DNA from 3 places in the Lysinibacillus sp. NPDC093692 genome. Region 2 is predicted to be linked to each of the others. Evidence: predicted binding sites of a transcription regulator. Region 2 holds the regulator's gene; each other region holds the start of a gene.

The links. Region 2 encodes LexA, which represses DNA repair genes until DNA is damaged. Its sites were predicted from a motif close to CGAACATATGTTCG; they were not measured.
Region 1: uvrB (excinuclease ABC subunit UvrB) is a predicted target of LexA. The motif match lies at 2,724-2,737, and genes of this name have one in related genera.
Region 3: ruvA (Holliday junction branch migration protein RuvA) is a predicted target of LexA. The motif match lies at 3,946-3,959, and genes of this name have one in related genera.

What each region holds. Positions count from the first base shown of each region.
Region 1 covers NZ_JBNNUW010000001.1:279,775-286,076, reverse strand. The annotation lists gene uvrA (excinuclease ABC subunit UvrA) at 1-663, opposite strand, end outside; gene uvrB (excinuclease ABC subunit UvrB) at 671-2,650, opposite strand; gene ACQKN4_RS01250 (DUF4179 domain-containing protein) at 3,071-4,180, opposite strand; gene ACQKN4_RS01245 (RNA polymerase sigma factor) at 4,152-4,745, opposite strand; gene ACQKN4_RS01240 (hypothetical protein) at 4,854-4,982, opposite strand; gene ACQKN4_RS01235 (IDEAL domain-containing protein) at 5,026-5,268, opposite strand; gene ACQKN4_RS01230 (competence protein ComK) at 5,493-6,002, shown strand; one part of gene prfB (peptide chain release factor 2) at 6,089-6,302, opposite strand, start outside.
Region 2 covers NZ_JBNNUW010000003.1:240,656-246,957, forward strand. The annotation lists gene pilM (type IV pilus biogenesis protein PilM) at 32-1,003, shown strand; gene ACQKN4_RS05460 (PilN domain-containing protein) at 1,003-1,596, shown strand; gene ACQKN4_RS05465 (potassium transporter) at 1,593-2,318, shown strand; gene ACQKN4_RS05470 (prepilin peptidase) at 2,379-3,131, shown strand; gene ACQKN4_RS05475 (gamma-glutamyl-gamma-aminobutyrate hydrolase family protein) at 3,220-3,942, shown strand; gene lexA (transcriptional repressor LexA) at 4,125-4,742, opposite strand; gene yneA (cell division suppressor protein YneA) at 4,906-5,223, shown strand; gene ACQKN4_RS05490 (YneB family resolvase-like protein) at 5,220-5,885, shown strand; gene ACQKN4_RS05495 (hypothetical protein) at 5,940-6,131, shown strand; partial or broken gene ACQKN4_RS05500 (hypothetical protein) at 6,131-6,302, shown strand, end outside.
Region 3 covers NZ_JBNNUW010000015.1:20,773-27,074, reverse strand. The annotation lists gene ACQKN4_RS15980 (thiol-disulfide oxidoreductase DCC family protein) at 1-339, shown strand, start outside; gene ACQKN4_RS15975 (transcription repressor NadR) at 1,156-1,689, opposite strand; gene ACQKN4_RS15970 (LysM peptidoglycan-binding domain-containing protein) at 1,832-2,839, shown strand; gene ACQKN4_RS15965 (phosphotransferase) at 2,829-3,707, shown strand; gene ruvA (Holliday junction branch migration protein RuvA) at 4,003-4,623, shown strand; gene ruvB (Holliday junction branch migration DNA helicase RuvB) at 4,642-5,646, shown strand; gene queA (tRNA preQ1(34) S-adenosylmethionine ribosyltransferase-isomerase QueA) at 5,664-6,302, shown strand, end outside.

The DNA of each region.
Region 1 (6,302 bases), on a different contig from region 2:
ATCACTAAGACGTGCCGCGACGCCTTCCTTCATCACAACACGATCGATGACTACTTCTATTGAATGTTTTTTATTTTTATCAAGTTCAATCGAATCATCTAAATCACGTAGCTCACCGTCGATACGTACACGAACAAAGCCTTGCTTTTTTAAATCTTCCAGTAGCTTTACATGTGTTCCCTTACGCCCTGCTACCATTGGAGCAAGCAACTGCATTTTCGTTCTTTCTGGATAAGTTAATAAACGATCGACCATTTGCTCAATCGTTTGAGAGGTAATTTCTATACCGTGATTTGGACAAATAGGCTTACCAATACGTGCATATAGCAAACGTAAATAATCATAGATTTCCGTTACTGTCCCAACTGTCGAACGTGGGTTACGGCTCGTCGTTTTTTGATCGATTGAAATAGCAGGAGATAATCCCTCTATCGCATCGACGTCTGGTTTATCCATTTGACCAAGGAATTGACGGGCATAGGCTGAAAGGGATTCTACATAACGACGTTGTCCCTCGGCATAAATCGTATCGAACGCTAATGATGATTTCCCTGAGCCCGATAAACCTGTTAGCACGACTAATTGATCGCGTGGAATTGTGACATTAATATTTTTTAAATTATGTGCTCGTGCGCCCTGCACGACTATTTCAGTATTTTTCACAAGCCGTTCACCCTTCTAATTTCAATTCAAATATTGTATCGCGCAACTCAGCAGCACGTTCGAAATCGAGTGCTTTTGCTGCTTCCTTCATTTCTAATTCTAGCGTAGCAAGTAACTGCTCTTTTTCCGCCTTCGTCAGCTTCTTACCTTTTGTAGCCTTCGCTACATAAGTCTCTTCTTCCTCTGCCACCTGTGTCGCACGAATAACATCAGGAATTTTCTTCACAATCGTTTTCGGTGTAATACCATGCTCCTCGTTATACGCCATTTGCAATGCTCGACGACGTTTCGTTTCCTCAATCGCCTTTTTCATCGAATCCGTCATATTATTTGCATACATAATGACATGACCATTAGCATTACGCGCGGCACGTCCAATCGTTTGAATTAATGAACGCTCTGAACGTAAAAACCCTTCCTTGTCAGCATCTAAAATTGCCACAAGAGAAACTTCAGGAATATCTAGCCCTTCTCGCAATAAGTTAATGCCGATTAGAACATCATAAGTACCTTTTCGCAGCTCACGAATAATTTCAATTCGCTCTAGCGTCTTAATCTCTGAATGCAAGTACTCCACCTTTAAGCCCATCTCTTTCAAATAAGCTGATAAATCCTCTGACATTTTTTTCGTCAACGTTGTAACGAGCACTCGTTCATCACGAGCAATACGACCTTGAATCTCATCGATTAAATCATCAATTTGCCCTTCAATAGGACGTACGTCAATTTGTGGATCAAGCAGCCCAGTTGGACGAATAATTTGCTGCACCATTTCCGGCGTATGCTCAAGCTCGTACGGACCAGGTGTCGCCGATACATAAATAGCTTGATGTATATGTTTCTCATATTCTTCAAAACGTAAAGGGCGGTTATCTAGTGCTGATGGCAAACGGAAGCCATGCTCAACTAGCACACCTTTACGTGCTTGGTCACCGTTATACATCCCTCGAACTTGTGGCAAAGTAACGTGACTTTCATCGACAACAAGTAAAAAATCATCAGGGAAATAGTCAAGTAGTGTATATGGCGTCGCCCCCGCTTCACGCAATGTTAAATGACGCGAGTAGTTTTCAATCCCCGAGCAAAAGCCCATTTCACGCATCATTTCTAAATCATAACGAGTGCGTTGCTCTAAACGCTGCGCCTCCAATAATCTATCCTCTGAACGCAAAAGAGCTAAACGCTCCTCCAACTCTTTTTCAATATTATCAATAGCTTTTAGCATTTTTTCTTCTCGTGTAACGAAGTGGGACGCTGGGAAAATAGCAACATGATCACGCTCTGCTAGTATTTCTCCAGTTAACGCATCCACCTCTCGAATTCGATCAATCTCATCCCCGAAAAATTCCACGCGGATACAATGTTCATCACGGGATGCAGGGAAAATTTCCACTACATCACCACGTACCCGAAACGTCCCACGTGTAAAACTCACATCATTACGCTCATACTGTACATCGACCAATTTTCGAAGCAACTGATTACGTTCAATTTCCATTCCCGTACGCACTGATACGACCAGTTCACGATATTCTTCTGGAGAACCTAGACCATAAATACAGGACACGGATGCAATAATAATGACATCATCGCGCTCGAATAATGAAGATGTCGCAGAGTGACGCAACTTATCAATTTCATCATTAATGCTTGAATCTTTCTCGATATAAGTATCCGTCTGCGGTACATAAGCCTCTGGCTGAAAGTAATCATAGTAGCTAACAAAGTATTCAACTGCATTATCAGGGAAGAACTCTTTAAACTCACTATATAATTGACCCGCTAGTGTTTTATTGTGTGCCATAATAAGTGTCGGTTTTTTTACTTCTTTAATGACATTAGAAATCGTAAATGTTTTTCCCGTTCCTGTTGCCCCGAGCAACGTTTGATGACGCTTACCTGCACGTACACCCTCCACTAATTCCGCAATTGCCTGTGGCTGATCCCCATTAGGCGTATATGGCGCTTGTAAATCAAATGTTTGCACACATGTCCCCGTCCTTTCCTTCCAATTTGTACATATATTTTAGCATAGCGTTATTAAAATTTCGAACATTTAACGAACGAATGTTTGTAAATATTTTTCCGTTTGCTCTATTTGCGATGAATTCAACAGAACGTATGTACTATAATAATTAATCGGAACCTCTCTATCAATAGATTACCCTTTCCAAATGTTAGCTAATCGAGATAGGGCGATGTAAATACATGATCTTAGCAGGAAATTCACTGTTTGGTGACGAATTGCTCGTCGGGTTTAGGTTTATTAAAAGGTTATATAAAAGGAGCCTAGTAGTTTTGATTGGGTGTGATCAGCTTGATTGGAAAATTATATTTTTAAAGTAAGTAAATAATTTGACATACTAAAAAGTAGAGAAAGTAAGTTTGCCTCACTTTCTCTACTTTTTTATTTTTGTAAATTAATAGGGAGTGTAACCTCCAGCTCAGGAATATATTGAATCTTCGGGTCACCATTTTCATTCATTTGATATACCCACATTTCTTTTTCATCAAAGAGATGTATATACGGCTTAAGGGTTATTGTTTTGGGAATAGATTCAAATGGTTGGAATCTACGATCAGAAATATGAATGTTTCCATTTGTAGCATTCCAACCATCTCCGCCAATCAATTTAAGTTTATGGCCTTGATCATCAAAAATATCTACACCCATCGTTAGTAAAGGTAGCGTAAAAATTGAGTTGTCAGTTAAAACGACTCGTGTAGTTAATCCTGTCGTTATTGGTGTAAATTCGACTTTTTCAACACTAAAATGAATATTTTTGTATTCTCGACTTACATTAGGTTGTAAAGTCAGATAGTTTTCGATTTTATTCACAGGAATATCAATTTTGAAAGGACCCTGTATACCAGCTATTGTAGCCGATACTGTTAAATCAAACTGCTCTGGGAAAGGACTTCCTCCCTGATTTCTCAGATCAGAAAGCTCAATAATAGCAGAATCATTATCTTTACCTGGTTTCATAACAATTCCAATAGATTTAACAGGAGCATCATTAATGAGCAATTCGATATTATTGATACGTTCCATTAACGTTTCTTTCTCATCTTCTTTATGAGGGCGTTCAATAGCTATTGAAACGCGTGTACCGTCATACACTACTTCTGATACATTTAATGTAAAATCATCATGAGTAGCACTTGTATTAAGTTTCGTTGAGAGCCCTTTCTCATCAGCAGTTTGCAGGCCAAGATCACCAGCGAGTTTGAAAATAGAAGAAAGCACGGGAACTTGTTTGATCGTTGCAGCCAAAGTTGGTGAAACTAAACTAGAAATAAATATAAGACTAAAAATCATTGCTGCAGAGGCCGTAATCATCATTACTTTTTGACGCTTGTTCTTAGAAGTTCTAAAGCTTTCTGGCTGCTTTGTATAACGAGTACTTTCGAATTTGTTCATTGTACGATTAACTAAATCCACTTCCATTGGGGTTTCTCGGATTAATCTTTCTAACTGATCTAACTCTTTATCCTCCTGTTTTGAACGAGTGTTCATAACTTTCCCCTCCTAACTTATTCTTTTTCAACAATTTTTTACGTAATCGTTCATATTTTTTTCGAACAGTAGTTGGCTTAAGTTCCATAATAGAAGCAATTTCGTCGAAGCTATATTCCTCTATTGACCGAAGTAGCAGAATCCTTCTTTCGTCCATATGTAACTGTTCTAATAACTCATGAATGATATCGTCATATTGAAATCCTTGTTCATGAGTGTGCTTGTACGCATGATCTTTCTTAAAACTTGTCCAAAATTTAAAACCTTTATTTTTCTTTTTTATTAAATCAATACAGTGATGATGAGCAATCTTATAAAGCCATGCTGAGAAAGAAACAGTATAAGAAAAATGACTAATATTCTCTAATCCCTTTATAAAAATATCTTGTGAAGCATCCTCCGCTTCTTCTTTATTTCCTAAAAGATAGTAGCAGTAAATATAGATTGGCTTTTGAAAACAACGAATTATTTCTGTATAGGCATGAATATCGCCTGTTTGAACTTGTTCCACGATAGATTTTATATCTAAATCGGCTTTTTCCTTGGAGTTATTCAGTACAGTCAAATTCTCCCCTCCTTTCTAACCTATATAACTGAAATTAATAGGGATTTGTGACACTATAAAAAAACTTTTTGGGGAAAAGAAAAAAAGAGTGACACAACTTGGGACGCTTTACTTCTTTAACGGTGTATAGAATCCTGGCAAAATGAATGCCTTCTTTTCTTCAGTCGATTCTTCTACTTGCTCTACACTCCTAACGAATTCAAGGTATTCACTCATCAATCTTGCAAATAAAATCACAAAAAAATCCCACCCTCCAATATCAGAGAGCGGGCTCGTCATATTATTCAGTTGTATCTTGGTGTAAAGCTACTAGTTCGGTTGCGTATAGATGAAATGCGTTTTCATCTTTGTCATCGAGTGCTCTATCTATCAGAACCATGAGCTGCTCTTCACGATGCTTACGCTGGATATGATTTAAAAATAAATCTAAATAAATCTCGTTTAATAATTTCTCTGCCTCATCAACTTTCTTTGTCTGACCAACGGCTTTTAGAAAATCTGTATACGAATAATATTTATCCAACGATCTCACCTCGATCCTTTTCTAAATTATAAGAAAATTGAAATTAAAATGCAATGCTTTAGAACTGAAAATCACTTCGATTTACTATTAATCTCGTGCTATTTTAAGCAATTTTTCTAAGCAATTGCTTGAAATAGCACGAACTTCCTTCTTTTATCTATATTTTCTGAATTTATTTTTGTGTTATACACTTCAAGAAGAAATAGAAAAGGAGGCTTACATAGATGTCAGCAAACTACATCAATGGATATTTACTTTCTTTTAACACCTATTTACTTCAGCCAGTTCAGTACGACTCTAAAATTTTCACTCGGGTAATCGATAAGCATAATGAACTTATTGTTACACGGAGGCCAATGCATATATTACGGAAATCTTGTATTTCACTAGGTACAACCTATGAAGCAGCGAAGCATTCCGCTAAACGCTTCTTCGGCAATCAACATAAGCTTCCAATCGTTGTTGCTTACGATTATGGTTATCCGTGTATTTTTCTACCAATCTATTCGCCAAACTCTGTCCACAACATCTGGATTGGACTTCACGCCATTTCGAATATTGTACCGAGTAAAACGGGCTGTATCGTCACACTGAAAAACGATAAACAAATTGAATTACCCATTCAATATGCTTCGATTAGCAAGCAATTTGTCAATGCATCAATGTTATATAAGCATTACATGAATGAACGCAAGCAGATTAGTCAGGACACCCCGAATCACCCACCTTTTTAAAGCAATGAATTTCGCTTTGGTGTAATTGTAGTGAAAATAAAAACCCCTCAAAAGCACAATGTTACTGTGCCTCTGAGGGGACTTCATTACCCGATTTTCGAACGTAAGTATGCGTTAATGAATGGATCTAAATCGCCATCCATCACCGCTCCTACATTACCTGTTTCTTCATTTGTACGATGATCCTTCACCATTGAGTAAGGATGGAATACGTATGAACGAATTTGTGAACCCCAGCCGATTTCCTTCTGTTCACCACGGATTTCATCTAGCTGCGCTTGCTGCTTTTCAATCTCTAAT
Region 2 (6,302 bases):
ATAAAATAGTTCAGAGGAGGCATCTTTTCACATGTTTACAAAAAAGAAAAAATCGCATGTGTCGATTGAAATAAAGGATTACATATTACGTGCGATTGTGGCAAAAGGTCCTGATCCGTCGCAATGGAAGGGCTATGAAATGCCGTTAGCACAGGGAGTTGTTGAAGGTTCTGTTATTCATGATGAAATGGAATTGTTTGATGTCATGAAAAATGATGTGGCAAAATGGGCAGGCAAAAAGCAAAATGCACGTATTTTTGTTCCGGATACTTCCGTTTTGTTAAAGAGCTTTGAGCATCCTGATGATATAGAGTGGAATGAATTAAAAGGGTATGTGGAAATGGAGCTTGGTCAGTCCATTCATCTTCCATTTCAAGATCCTCTTATTGATGTGTATGATCCAAAACCTAGTGATGGACAGGCGATGCTATTTGCAGCACCTTCAGAAGAAGTGACGAAAATGATTGGACTATTACTCGATGCTACATTAGAACCTCAAGTAGCAGATATTCGTACATTGTGTAATATTCGTCTGTTAGAGCATTTGCAGTTAATAAAAGATAATCGATCTTATTTAATAGCGGATTGGTCCATCAATGAATTGTCGATTAGTATTTTTTCATATGGCCAACTGGAGTTTTTACGGTATCAATCGTTTGATACAGATTTATCGGAATGGAAGTTTGAAGAGATTGAGGAGTTTAGTTTTTCTTATCGTTTAGATGCTGATGACAATTATCGTATCATTCTTACCGATCAAATGCTTGAAATCGATCGTATCATGAATTTTTTTAAGTTTTCCTTACATAAAGGTGAGAAAAGTGTCGATGAGATTATCATTCTAGGAGATAATCCACTACTTCCTACGATTAAAGATTTGTTAGAAAATAATTTTCCGACACCGATTATTATGTTAAATGATTCAGTCATTCAAAAATCATTCCCTCAATTTTCAGAGGAATTTGCAAGCTTAATTGGACTTGCATTAAAGGAGGTTAACTAATGGTACCAGAAATTAACCTCTTGCCGAATTTGGAAAAGAAGCATTCAACCCCTACTTCAATATATATAGTATTTATTATTCTTATTGGTATGATAGTAGGATATATGGTTTTTTTGTTTTTCCAAGCAAAAAGTGATCTTACAAAATTAAGTGCGCAGGAAGTGGAGCTTTCATCCCAACACGAACAACTTCAAACTGAGTTAGATATAAAGCAAAATGTGAACGAAGGCTCATTGGAGCAATCTGTACAATTTGTGGAAAAGGTCTCGTATCCAGTGACCCCCTTAATGGATGAAACCCAAGTATTGTTACCAGAGCAAACGTATTTAAGGGATTATGTATTTGGTGAAAAAAATGTTGAGGTTACGGCTGATTTTGAAACAATGTCAGCAATATCATCTTATTTAGAAAAGCTAACAGCAAGCCGCTATTTCAATGATATTCAGGTTGATACTATTTCTAATTTTGATGTATCTATAGGGAATCAAGAGGAAGAAAGTGCGAAGAACAAGTTTAAGGAAGTGCCTCGTTATTCGGCAACGATTATATTAGGAATTGATTTTAAATTTCTCGCTGGAGGTAAAGAATCATGACTAGTAGTAAAAATTCAACGATTATTATCTTAACAGCTTTCATTGCAGCCATTTTATTTGCGCTATATTACTATATAGTAACACCTAAATTAGAAGAAGTAGATGCGAAGGAAAGTTCAATTAACTCCCTTCAACAAGAAATATCAACAATTCAGAAGCAGATTGCTTTAATTGAAGAGAAAGGTAAATCAACTAGTGCAAGTAATTTATCATTGCGTAAAAAAGTACCTCAAACACGAGCTATTGAAGAGGTAATTCGAAATATTGAAGAGATTGAAGCGGTGACGGGAACACGGTTAGAAGCTATGGACTTTAATAATTATGATTCGCTCGTAATGGATTCTACTATGACAGATCCAAACTCGATAAATTCTGAGGAACAGGCTAAACCAAAGCAACCTGCAAATGAAGCTGAGGAACAAGCTGTTGCTAAAAATGATGAAACACCTGAAGCGAAAGATAAAATACCAACTGCTACTTTCACTAAAGACTCCTTACCAAAAGAATTAAAATTAGTGACATTTAATGTTGATGTTGACGCATTAGACAATAAAGCGATGGTTGAGTTTATAAAAGAGATTGAAAAAATTGATCGTGTGATGAAAATTGATGCAATCGATTTCACATCAACTGGTGAAGAAGAGAAATTCCAGGAGGACGCCGATACAACCTTAAAATCTACCATACAAGTAACGACGTTCTATTATGAAGGACAACAATAATCTAGATTGGCGCGCATACTTCCAATGTATGGGCGTCTATTAGTATAGGAGGATATAAAAATGGAGATTGCTTATACAATTACAGTATTCATATTTGGGCTCGTTTTAGGCTCATTTTTTAATGTAGTTGGTTTACGTGTGCCTTTGAAGGAGTCCATTGTGCGTCCGCCCTCGCATTGTACCTCTTGTAAGAGATGGTTGACGGCGTTTGATTTGGTTCCTGTTTTTTCCTATGTATTATTAGCTGGGAAATGCCGTAGCTGTGGGCAAAAAATTTCTTGGATTTATCCACTGATGGAGCTTATAACAGGCATGTTGTTTGCCTTTGCTTATTGGAAATTGGGCTTTAGTGCAGAATTTTTTGTAGCACTATTATTAATTTCATTATTAGTCATTATTATCGTGTCGGATTTTGCTTATATGCTTATCCCCAATAAAGTGCTATTATTCTTTTTACCATTGCTAGTTTTTGGACGCGTCATATCTCCTTTGTCTCCGTGGTGGGACAGTATAGTTGGAGCCTTGGTAGGTTTTGGCATTTTATATTGTATAGCTGTCCTATCAAGAGGTGGAATGGGTGGGGGTGATATTAAATTATTCTTTTTACTTGGTCTTGTACTCGGGACAATACATGCACTTCTGACGCTATTTTTAGCTGCTGTAATTGGCATGATTGTTGGAATAGTAGTATTAAAAGTACGCGGACAGGGAAGAAAAACGCCTATACCATTCGGACCTTCTATTGCTTTAGCTGCTATTATTATCTATTTCTATGGGGATGCGTTGATGAACTGGTATCTTGGATTTTGGTAATTAATCAGTGGGGGATTCCTTCGATGATTAATAGTCTTCGAGCTTTTATAGGTAGTTAATGCTAGATAAAGATCATGGAGGGGATAACATGAAACCAATTATCGGAATAACAGCCTTTGCGGAGGATGATTTGTCCTCAAGATTAAATGCTGCTTATAGCAAAAGTATAATTGAAGCTGGGGGTGTACCTCTTATAATTCCGATTGGAGTTGAAGAGGATGTAGCACAAATTTTATCGTTGACGGACGGATTATTACTATCGGGTGGACATGATGTACATCCATTTCTTTTTGGTGCAGAACCTACACCAAAGTTAGGGAAGATTCATCCGGAAAGGGATTCAGTAGAACTTTCCTTGATTGAAGCGGCCTCTATTCGGAAAATGCCGATTTTCGGCATTTGTCGAGGGATTCAAATGCTAAATGTTGCGTTTGGAGGCACTCTCTATCAGGATATTGATAGTGAATATCATAGTAAAAAATTAATAAAGCATACGCAACAAGCGGCACGGGGCGTTGCTACACATCATGTTGATCTAACACCGGATACATTATTAACAACAATTATTGAGGAAGAAAAAATTCCGGTGAATTCATTTCATCATCAGGCAATAAACGTAGCAGCAGAAAAATTGAAAGTGGCAGCCAAATCAAGTGATGGTATCGTTGAAGCCGTAGTACACGAAGATTTACCATTTTGTCTAGCAGTACAATGGCATCCTGAAGAGCTAGCCATTGTAGGAGATGAAGCATCAAAAAAATTATTCACTGCATTTGTAGAGGCGAGTTTGAAATTCAAGGTAGAGGCATAAAACTTGATAAGCATTACATGGCTTAGGATGGAAATTAACTAAAGACATTGCTAGAGGGAAGAATCCATATAAGGTGGGTTCTTTTTTAGTGTATAAAATGGCACTCGAAAAATAAGAAAAAGAGGTATATGCCCATTTGTGAACATAGAATCCTCTTTTTGTACGTTGCTATTGAGATACTTTTAATGAACACGACGATAAAGACCTACAACATGACCCAAAATAGAAACTTGGTCTACGATAATTGGCTCCATTGTTGCGTTTTCAGGCTGTAAACGGAAATGACTTTTTTCCTTAAAGAAACGCTTTACAGTTGCTTCATTCTCTTCAGTCATTGCTACGACAATATCACCATTATCAGCTGTTGATTTTTGTTTAACAATAACTAAATCTCCGTCTAAAATGCCAGCTTCAATCATTGATTCACCCATAATTTCTAGCATAAATAACTGATCTTCACTTGTACCATAAATATCCGGTAGCGGGAAATATTCATCGATATTTTCAACAGCAGTTATCGGAGAACCTGCAGTAACCTTCCCAACAAGTGGTACATGAATAACTTGTTGCTTTTGAATAGAGTCCTCTGGCTCTAGAATTTCAATGGCACGTGGTTTAGTTGGATCGCGTCGAATTAAGCCTTTTTGCTCCAAACGAGCTAAATGTCCATGAACTGTAGAGCTTGAAGCAAGTCCAACTGCTTCACCAATTTCACGTACAGATGGTGGATAACCCTTTGCGCGTACCTCTTCTTTAATGAAATCTAATATGGCCTCTTGTCTTTTCGAAACTTTTTTCATGATTGCTCACCTCTTTTTTCTAGTCATTCTACTTATTAGTAGTATAGCAGAATGCGAACACTTAAGCAAACATAGGTTCGAAAAGTGTTTGACAAAAACATTTGTTCGCATTATTATAAGAACATATATTCCGAACAGACATTCTTGAAAAGGGGTTATACACATGAACTGGTTTAAAAAAAATCCACATATTACAACTTTATTAGGAGCTTGTCTTCTATTTACAGCATATCTTTTTATAACAGATCCAGGAGATGTTACATACGCAGAAATTGAAGTCGAACATGGTGATAGTTTATGGTCGTTAGCCGAACAGTACCGTGGTAAAATGAAATCGGATGAATGGATTAAGCTTGTTAAGGCAGAAAATGAATTATCGAACGTACGAATTATTGCAGGTAATTCTCTAGTGATTCCAGTAGTGGGTGACGACCAATCCAATCCTATAAATTCAATTGAAATTGCGAGAAATGTAAAATGATAACAAAACAACAATCGGCTGTTGTCTATTGCCGTGTGAGTACAGAAAAAGAGACACAAAGCTCCTCATTAGAGCGACAGGAGGAGGAGTTAGTACGCTATGCTAAGGAACAGGGCTACGAAGTGAAACTTGTTTTTAAGGATAAGCATAGCGGCTATGATGTGGAACGAGAGGGTTTACTAGAAATGCTCGATTTCATAAAAGAAAAAGAAGTAACAGCATTATTTGTGCAGGATGAAACACGTTTAGGACGTGGAAATGCTCGAATGGCCGTTTTGCATTTATTGCAGAAAACTGAAACTAATGTTTTCTCTATGCGAGACGCGGGACCTGTACAATTAAATGAAATGGATACGATGCTCCTAGAAATTTTAGCAATTGTAGAGGAGTACCAGCGTAGAATCCACAATGCTAAAATACGTCGTGGTATGCGTCGTGCAGTTGAAAATGGCTACCGCCCTGAAAATAATTTATCTAACCGAGGAAACCCAAACGGTCAGGAACGTAAAGATGTCCCTATAGAAGAAATCGTCAAACTCCGCAATCGAGGCTTCACATTTGAGGAGATAGCTATGACTCTTAGGGGGCTAAGCTTTGACGTAAGCAAAGCCACTGTCCATAGGAGATATCGGGAACATTTAGAGAGAAACGAAATAAAGTAACGTTTTAATCAGTGGGAGTTTTCCTACTGATTTTTTTCTTTTTAAAGGCTCTAGATGAAGGTGAAGGAACCAGTAGTGACGGATAGAACAGTGAAAAACGTGGATAGAATCGGCAAAGTGATGGATAGAACAGCGAAAAACGTGGATAGAAACGCCAAAGTGACGGATAGAACAGCGAAAAACGTGGATAGAAACGCCAAAGTGACGGATAGAACAGCGAAAAACGTGGATAGAATGCCAAAGTGATGGATAGAACAGTGAAAAACGTGGATAGAAACGGCAAAGTGACGGATAGAACAGTGAAAAACGTGGATAGAATCGGCAAAGTGACGGATAGAACAGCGAAAAACGTGGATAGAAACGCCAAAGTGACGGATAGAACAGCGAAAAACGTGGATAGAAACGCCAAAGTGACGG
Region 3 (6,302 bases), on a different contig from region 2:
GTGCAATTTATTATCAAATATGATCATGCAGCATATTTTCAATTTGCATCCATCCAGAGTGATGCAGGGCAGGCGTTACTTGCTCAATACGAAATACCAGAAAATATCGATAGTGTCATATTAATTGAGCATGGGAAGGTCTATTTTGAATCTACTGCAGCACTTAAAATTTGTAGGAGATTAAATAGTTTTTGGCCTGTCTGCTATGTTTTCATTCTTATTCCTCCATTTATACGAAATATAATGTACCGACTATTTGCTAAAAATAGATATCGTCTTTTTGGACGGAAAGAAAGTTGTTTATTGCCAACACCTTCACAACGAAAAAGATTTCTTTAACTTTGAAGCTATCCAATTAATGTGGATGAAAGCTAGATAAAGTATGGCTCTTCTGCAAAACGAGGGGGTGATTTCCGTTCCAACTGAGCGCTTTCCTGGGGGCGTCCGATGAGCCGCTTCACTCGCAAGGCTCGCTGCAGGGTCTCATCTGTGACGCTAATCCCCAAGGAGTCGCTCAGTCTCCACTCCAATCAACCATTTCTCATAGCATGTATATTCTAGCATGTCACTTAAAACATACAAAAAACTTCGCAGAAGTTTTTTGTGCGAAAGAGTAGTCGAGAATACAGTAACAGCAGTCTTACAGTCGCGTCACTGTTATAAGTTTATTCCGTTTGATTAAGTAGCTATAGCATTCATTTTTGAAATGCATTGCCATCATAGTTTTCAACAAAATGCGCTATCCAATTAATGTGGATAGCTCTTTTTTTGAAATTGCAATAGCATTTTCCATATGATTACATAAATAATGAAATAAGCTTCAAAAAATTAAATAATAATATTATCAGGTTGTCGATAGAGAAAAAAGAGGATTATATTTGAGTGATATATAAGGATTTTTTTGTTGCTATTTTGCTAATATATCCCCATTTTAACTGATTTCCGCTACGGGCTACTCGACTCCCGCGGGAAAGCGAGTAGCCCGTAGCGGAAATCAGCCTTTCGAATTAATTAGAATGTATAAATGGTTAATCAATACACCTGATAGTAAACCATATAAATTCATTTAAATAGAAAGCTGCTAGTCTCCGTGAAGGCTAGCAGCTTTGAATCAACTATTTGATTTTATACATTATGGAAGGAAAATTTGTTGACTTATTGATCGACAACTAAATAGCCTTTTTTTCGTAAAGTAAGCTCAATTAAATCTAAAATTTCAACAGAAGGCGCGGAAATAACATGAAGATGTGTACCACCTGTTAGTTCGGATAAATAACTTGCTTGTGTTTCGTTGACACGTTGAATAAATTTTTTTACCTCATGACGGTTAGAGACCATAATGGATGCAGTAATTTCTCCATAAATAGGATGTTCAACAATAACATTTTTTACTGTCCCACCGCAATCAACTATTGTTATCAGTTCATCATCTGCATTTTCTGCTGTATGAAAGCAAGGAATTGTCCGTTCAACGGTCTGCTGTATTTGTTCCTGATGCATATAAAGATATCCTTGGCTAGTAGCAATAATAGGCTCATTCCTAGCCTTTAATAATGTCATATCATTAACAATGACTTGTCTAGAAACATTAGCGAATTTAGCTAGGTCTGTCCCTGTTATAGGTGCTGTGCTGTTTTTTAGTTGTGCTAGAAGTTGCAGTCGGCGTTCTTCGCCTAACATTTTTTTCATAAGAGATCACCTCTGCTTGTAATAAAGGAAGCAGTTTTCCTTAAAACCTAGTGTACCATGAAGCCTTTCTAACATGGGTGAATTTTTTGTATCCAATTGGAACATTGAACATATGATACGAAGAGAGGAAGGGAGGAAAAAATTGCGTATTCATATTGTCCAAAAGGGAGACACGTTGTGGAAGATTGCGAAAGAGTACGGAGTTTCATTTGAAGATTTAAAGCGGCTTAATGCCCATCTCGCTAACCCAGACTATATTGTACCGGGCATGGAAATTATCCTACCTGAAAAAATAAACAAAGAACCACATAGAGAACATCATCGAGAAACAGATCGTGGAATGCATAGAGATGGACATAGAGAGGGGGGACATAGAGACGGACATAGGGAATCACATAAAGAGGGACACAAGGAACATATGCATAAGGAGTCACCTACAAAGCACTTTAAGGAAAAAGAAGTACAGCGACCAATGCCACCACCAATTATTGCACCACCACCACCAATGCCAGAACCACAGATGATTCCAATTCCGTATCCAATGCCGATGCCTCAGCCAGCGCCAGTTGAGCTTAGCTGGAATCAACAAGTTGTCATGCCAAGTGTAGAGCAAACTGTATCACCAATTCAAATTCAACCACAACCACAACCACAACCTGTAGCCCAACCGACGCCAGCACCTATGCCAATGCCGCAACCGATTTTTATCATGCCACAAATGCCAGCAGTACCACATTGTGCAAGCTGCCATCAGCCAGTGCATCATCATATGTATTGGCCAATGCCGATGCATATGCCAATGCCAATGGAGCCGCAAGTTGAGGCGTATACAATGCCAGAGCAACCATCATGTGAAATGGGATGCGAAAAAGTTGCTGGGGTAGGGGATTTCTTAGAATCTAGTACATCTCCATTCTTCCCTATGAAACCAGAATTTGAAGCTATGCCGGAAATGGAACAGCCTTGTGGTTGTCATGCTCAGCCAGCTATGATGCCAAATTGGCACATGGACCCATGTTTCTGTCAGCCACCATGCCCGCCACCATGTCCACCACCATGTCCATCACATTGCCCAATGCCGTATTCGTCAGTAGGACCATGGATGTCACCGCACTTTTTCCCAGGCGGGATGACGCCTTATCGATGGTGAAAAAGCGTATATCATTGAAGAAGTAAAGCCGAATATTTGGAAGTATAAATATCAATCCAATAATTATTTTGTAAAACGAGCAAAGCAGATAGAAATAGCAGAAAAGGTGAGGGCTATTCATCGACAGCTTGGATATCTAGAACCCTCGTTGATTTTGCCTTTAATGAAAAGTGATGACGAGTATTTAATCGTGCAAGATTGGCAAGAGGGAAGTCATGGTGCTAATTTTGCCCGTAAAAAAGATCGGAAGGAATCACTGAAGTTATTAAATATGTTACATGATACACATAAAAAAATTGCTTGGCAACGTGTGCCAGGCTTGCACACCTATTCACAGCTTTTAAAATGGCAAATGCGTTTTATGCGTTTTAAAAGCAGACGGAAAGAGTTTCGCCCATTTTTAACAAAAGAAGAAATCGATCAAATTTTACATTATAGTGAGAAATCATTACAGTTAATCGCGCAGGAAGATGTACCTGAAAAAGAAATAACACTTTTACATGGAGATGTCGTACATCATAATTTTTTATGGTGCACAGATGGTGAATTACGTTTAATCGATTTTGATCTGGCTCACCTTGGAGAAGCGGATGATGAATATATTTTATGGTTGCATCGTGTACTGCCAGCTGTAAATTATGACCTTGGTAAAATATTTGCAGAGCTACCAGAGATGAAACGATTAGATAAAAAAAAGCTACATCGTTTAAAATATCCAAATGAGCTATTACGTGAATGGCTTTTTGCAATAGATTTACCATTAGCTCAGCAGCTGGTATTTTTAGATTATTTAGTGCCATTTACAAAACGAGCTCTCACATATTGGCCAAAACTGTGGTACGATATTGATAAAATGATAAAGAAATGACCGTCTTTCGGCGGTCATTTTTGTCTGTGAACGAATACTTGTGCTATTTCTTAATGGTAAGGAAATTATAGATTCTTAACTGTGTATAACCTAGAGCATAGTTTTCGTCTAGGCTAAAGCGCTACATTCTCGAGGTCGTTTCGATCCCTCGGGAAAAAGTGGTGAATCACTTACTTTTGCTTCGGGCTCTCTAGCGCTTGTCGGATGTAAACGAGCGCTTTAGCGCATTTGTTATAGTCGAGCATTCGTTCGCAATATGCTATAATCGAAGACGATGATTGTGAGGGATTATAGAATGTATGATTATTTAAACGGGCAAATAAAGCGTATAACTCCTGAGTATATCGTCCTAGAACAACAAGGGATAGGCTGGCAGCTGAATACACCTAATCCATTTGCGTTCAGGACATCAGCACTTGAACAACAAATTTATGTACATTTGCATGTACGCGAGGATGCACAAGTGTTATATGGCTTTCCAAATTTAGACCAACGAGAGCTGTTTCGTAAACTTATTTTAGTGTCAGGGATTGGACCAAAGGGTGCGCTTGCTATTTTAGCTACTGGGAATCCACAACAGGTTATCAGTGCCATTGAACGAGAGGATGAATCGTTTTTAGTAAAGTTTCCTGGTGTCGGTAAGAAAACGGCACGTCAAATGATTCTAGATTTAAAAGGTAAACTTGGCGGATTGTTAGATACTATTGAACTACCAAGTACAGAAGATGAGCTACCGTTATTTGGTGTGAATCCATATAAACATGAGCTTGAAGAAGCTATTCTTGCCTTAATGGCACTAGGTTATTCTGAAAAAGAACTAGAAAAAATACGTCCACAGCTCGAAGATAACGACAAGCTTGAAACAACAGATGCATTTATGAAACAAGCTTTACAATTGCTATTAAAGTTAAAATAGTGAAAGGGGGGAAAGTACATGTCTGAACGTATGATGGCTAGTGAGGCAGGTAGCTATGATGAACATTTTGAATTATCTTTACGCCCACAAAGATTAGCACAATATATTGGTCAACATAAGGTAAAGGAGAATTTACAAATTTTCATTGAAGCGGCAAAGCTTCGTCAGGAAAGTTTAGATCATGTGCTGTTATATGGACCACCCGGACTTGGGAAAACTACATTAGCTGCTGTCATTGCTAATGAAATGAATGTCAATGTGCGCATGACTAGTGGCCCTGCTATCGAACGTCCTGGCGATTTAGCAGCTATTTTAAGCTCACTGGAGCCAGGAGATGTGCTATTTATTGATGAAATACATCGCCTGCCTCGTGCAATTGAAGAGGTGCTTTATCCTGCCATGGAGGATTTTTGTTTAGATATTGTCGTTGGTAAGGGCCCTGAAGCGCGTTCTGTACGACTTGATTTACCGCCATTTACACTCGTGGGTGCAACAACAAGAGCAGGTGCATTATCAGCACCTTTAAGGGATCGCTTTGGCGTATTATTAAGATTGGAGTATTATGATAATACTTCACTTGCAGAAATTGTTGTACGTAGTGCACTTTTATTTGATGTTGATATTGAACAAATAGCAGCACTTGAAATGGCAACTCGCTCACGTGGTACACCTCGTATTGCTAACCGTCTGCTAAAACGAGTACGAGATTATGCACAGGTGCTTGGAGATGGTATGATAACGGAGGGACTTGCTAAGCAAGCGCTTGAGCTATTACAAGTCGATCCTAGAGGGCTTGACCATATTGACCATAAACTTGTGACCAATATGATTGAGCGCTTCCGAGGTGGCCCAGTAGGCTTGGATACGTTGGCAGCATCTATTGGTGAAGAACGCGTTACGATTGAGGATGTGTACGAGCCATATTTGATGCAAATCGGCTTTATACAACGGACGCCGCGTGGACGTGTGGCAACACATTTGGCCTACGAACATTTTGGATATGAATATCCCCAACAAACCTAGAAGAAGGAAGTATTTTCATGCGTGTAGAAGATTTTGATTTTGAATTGCCAGAAGAGCTTATTGCACAAACCCCACTTTTGGATCGTACAGCTAGTCGATTAATGGTAGTGACGCCAGGCTCAGCAAATGTAGATCATCACCATTTTGCTCATATTTTAGATGAGCTACAAACTGGAGACTGTCTTGTGTTAAATGATACAAGAGTATTACCAGCACGTTTAATGGGTGTTAAAGAGGAGACAGGTGCTCATATAGAGGTACTGCTATTAAAGCAAATGGCGGGTACGGATGAATGGGAAACGCTTGTTAAACCAGCTAAGCGTGTAAAAGTTGGCACAGTTGTAACATTTGGAGATGGCTTACTGACAGCTACTTGTACAGGAGAGCTTGATCATGGTGGACGTACATTTGAGTTTAAATATAACGGCATTTTTTATGAAATTTTAGAGCAACTTGGTGAGATGCCACTACCTCCATATATTCGCGAAAAGTTAGAGGATAAGGATCGCTACCAAACCGTTTATGCAAAAGAGCGGGGTTCAGCAGCAGCACCAACTGCAGGTCTGCATTTTACTGAAGAATTACTAGAGCAAGTGAAAGCAAAAGGGGTCGAAGTTGTTTTTATCACTTTACATGTGGGACTTGGAACTTTCCGT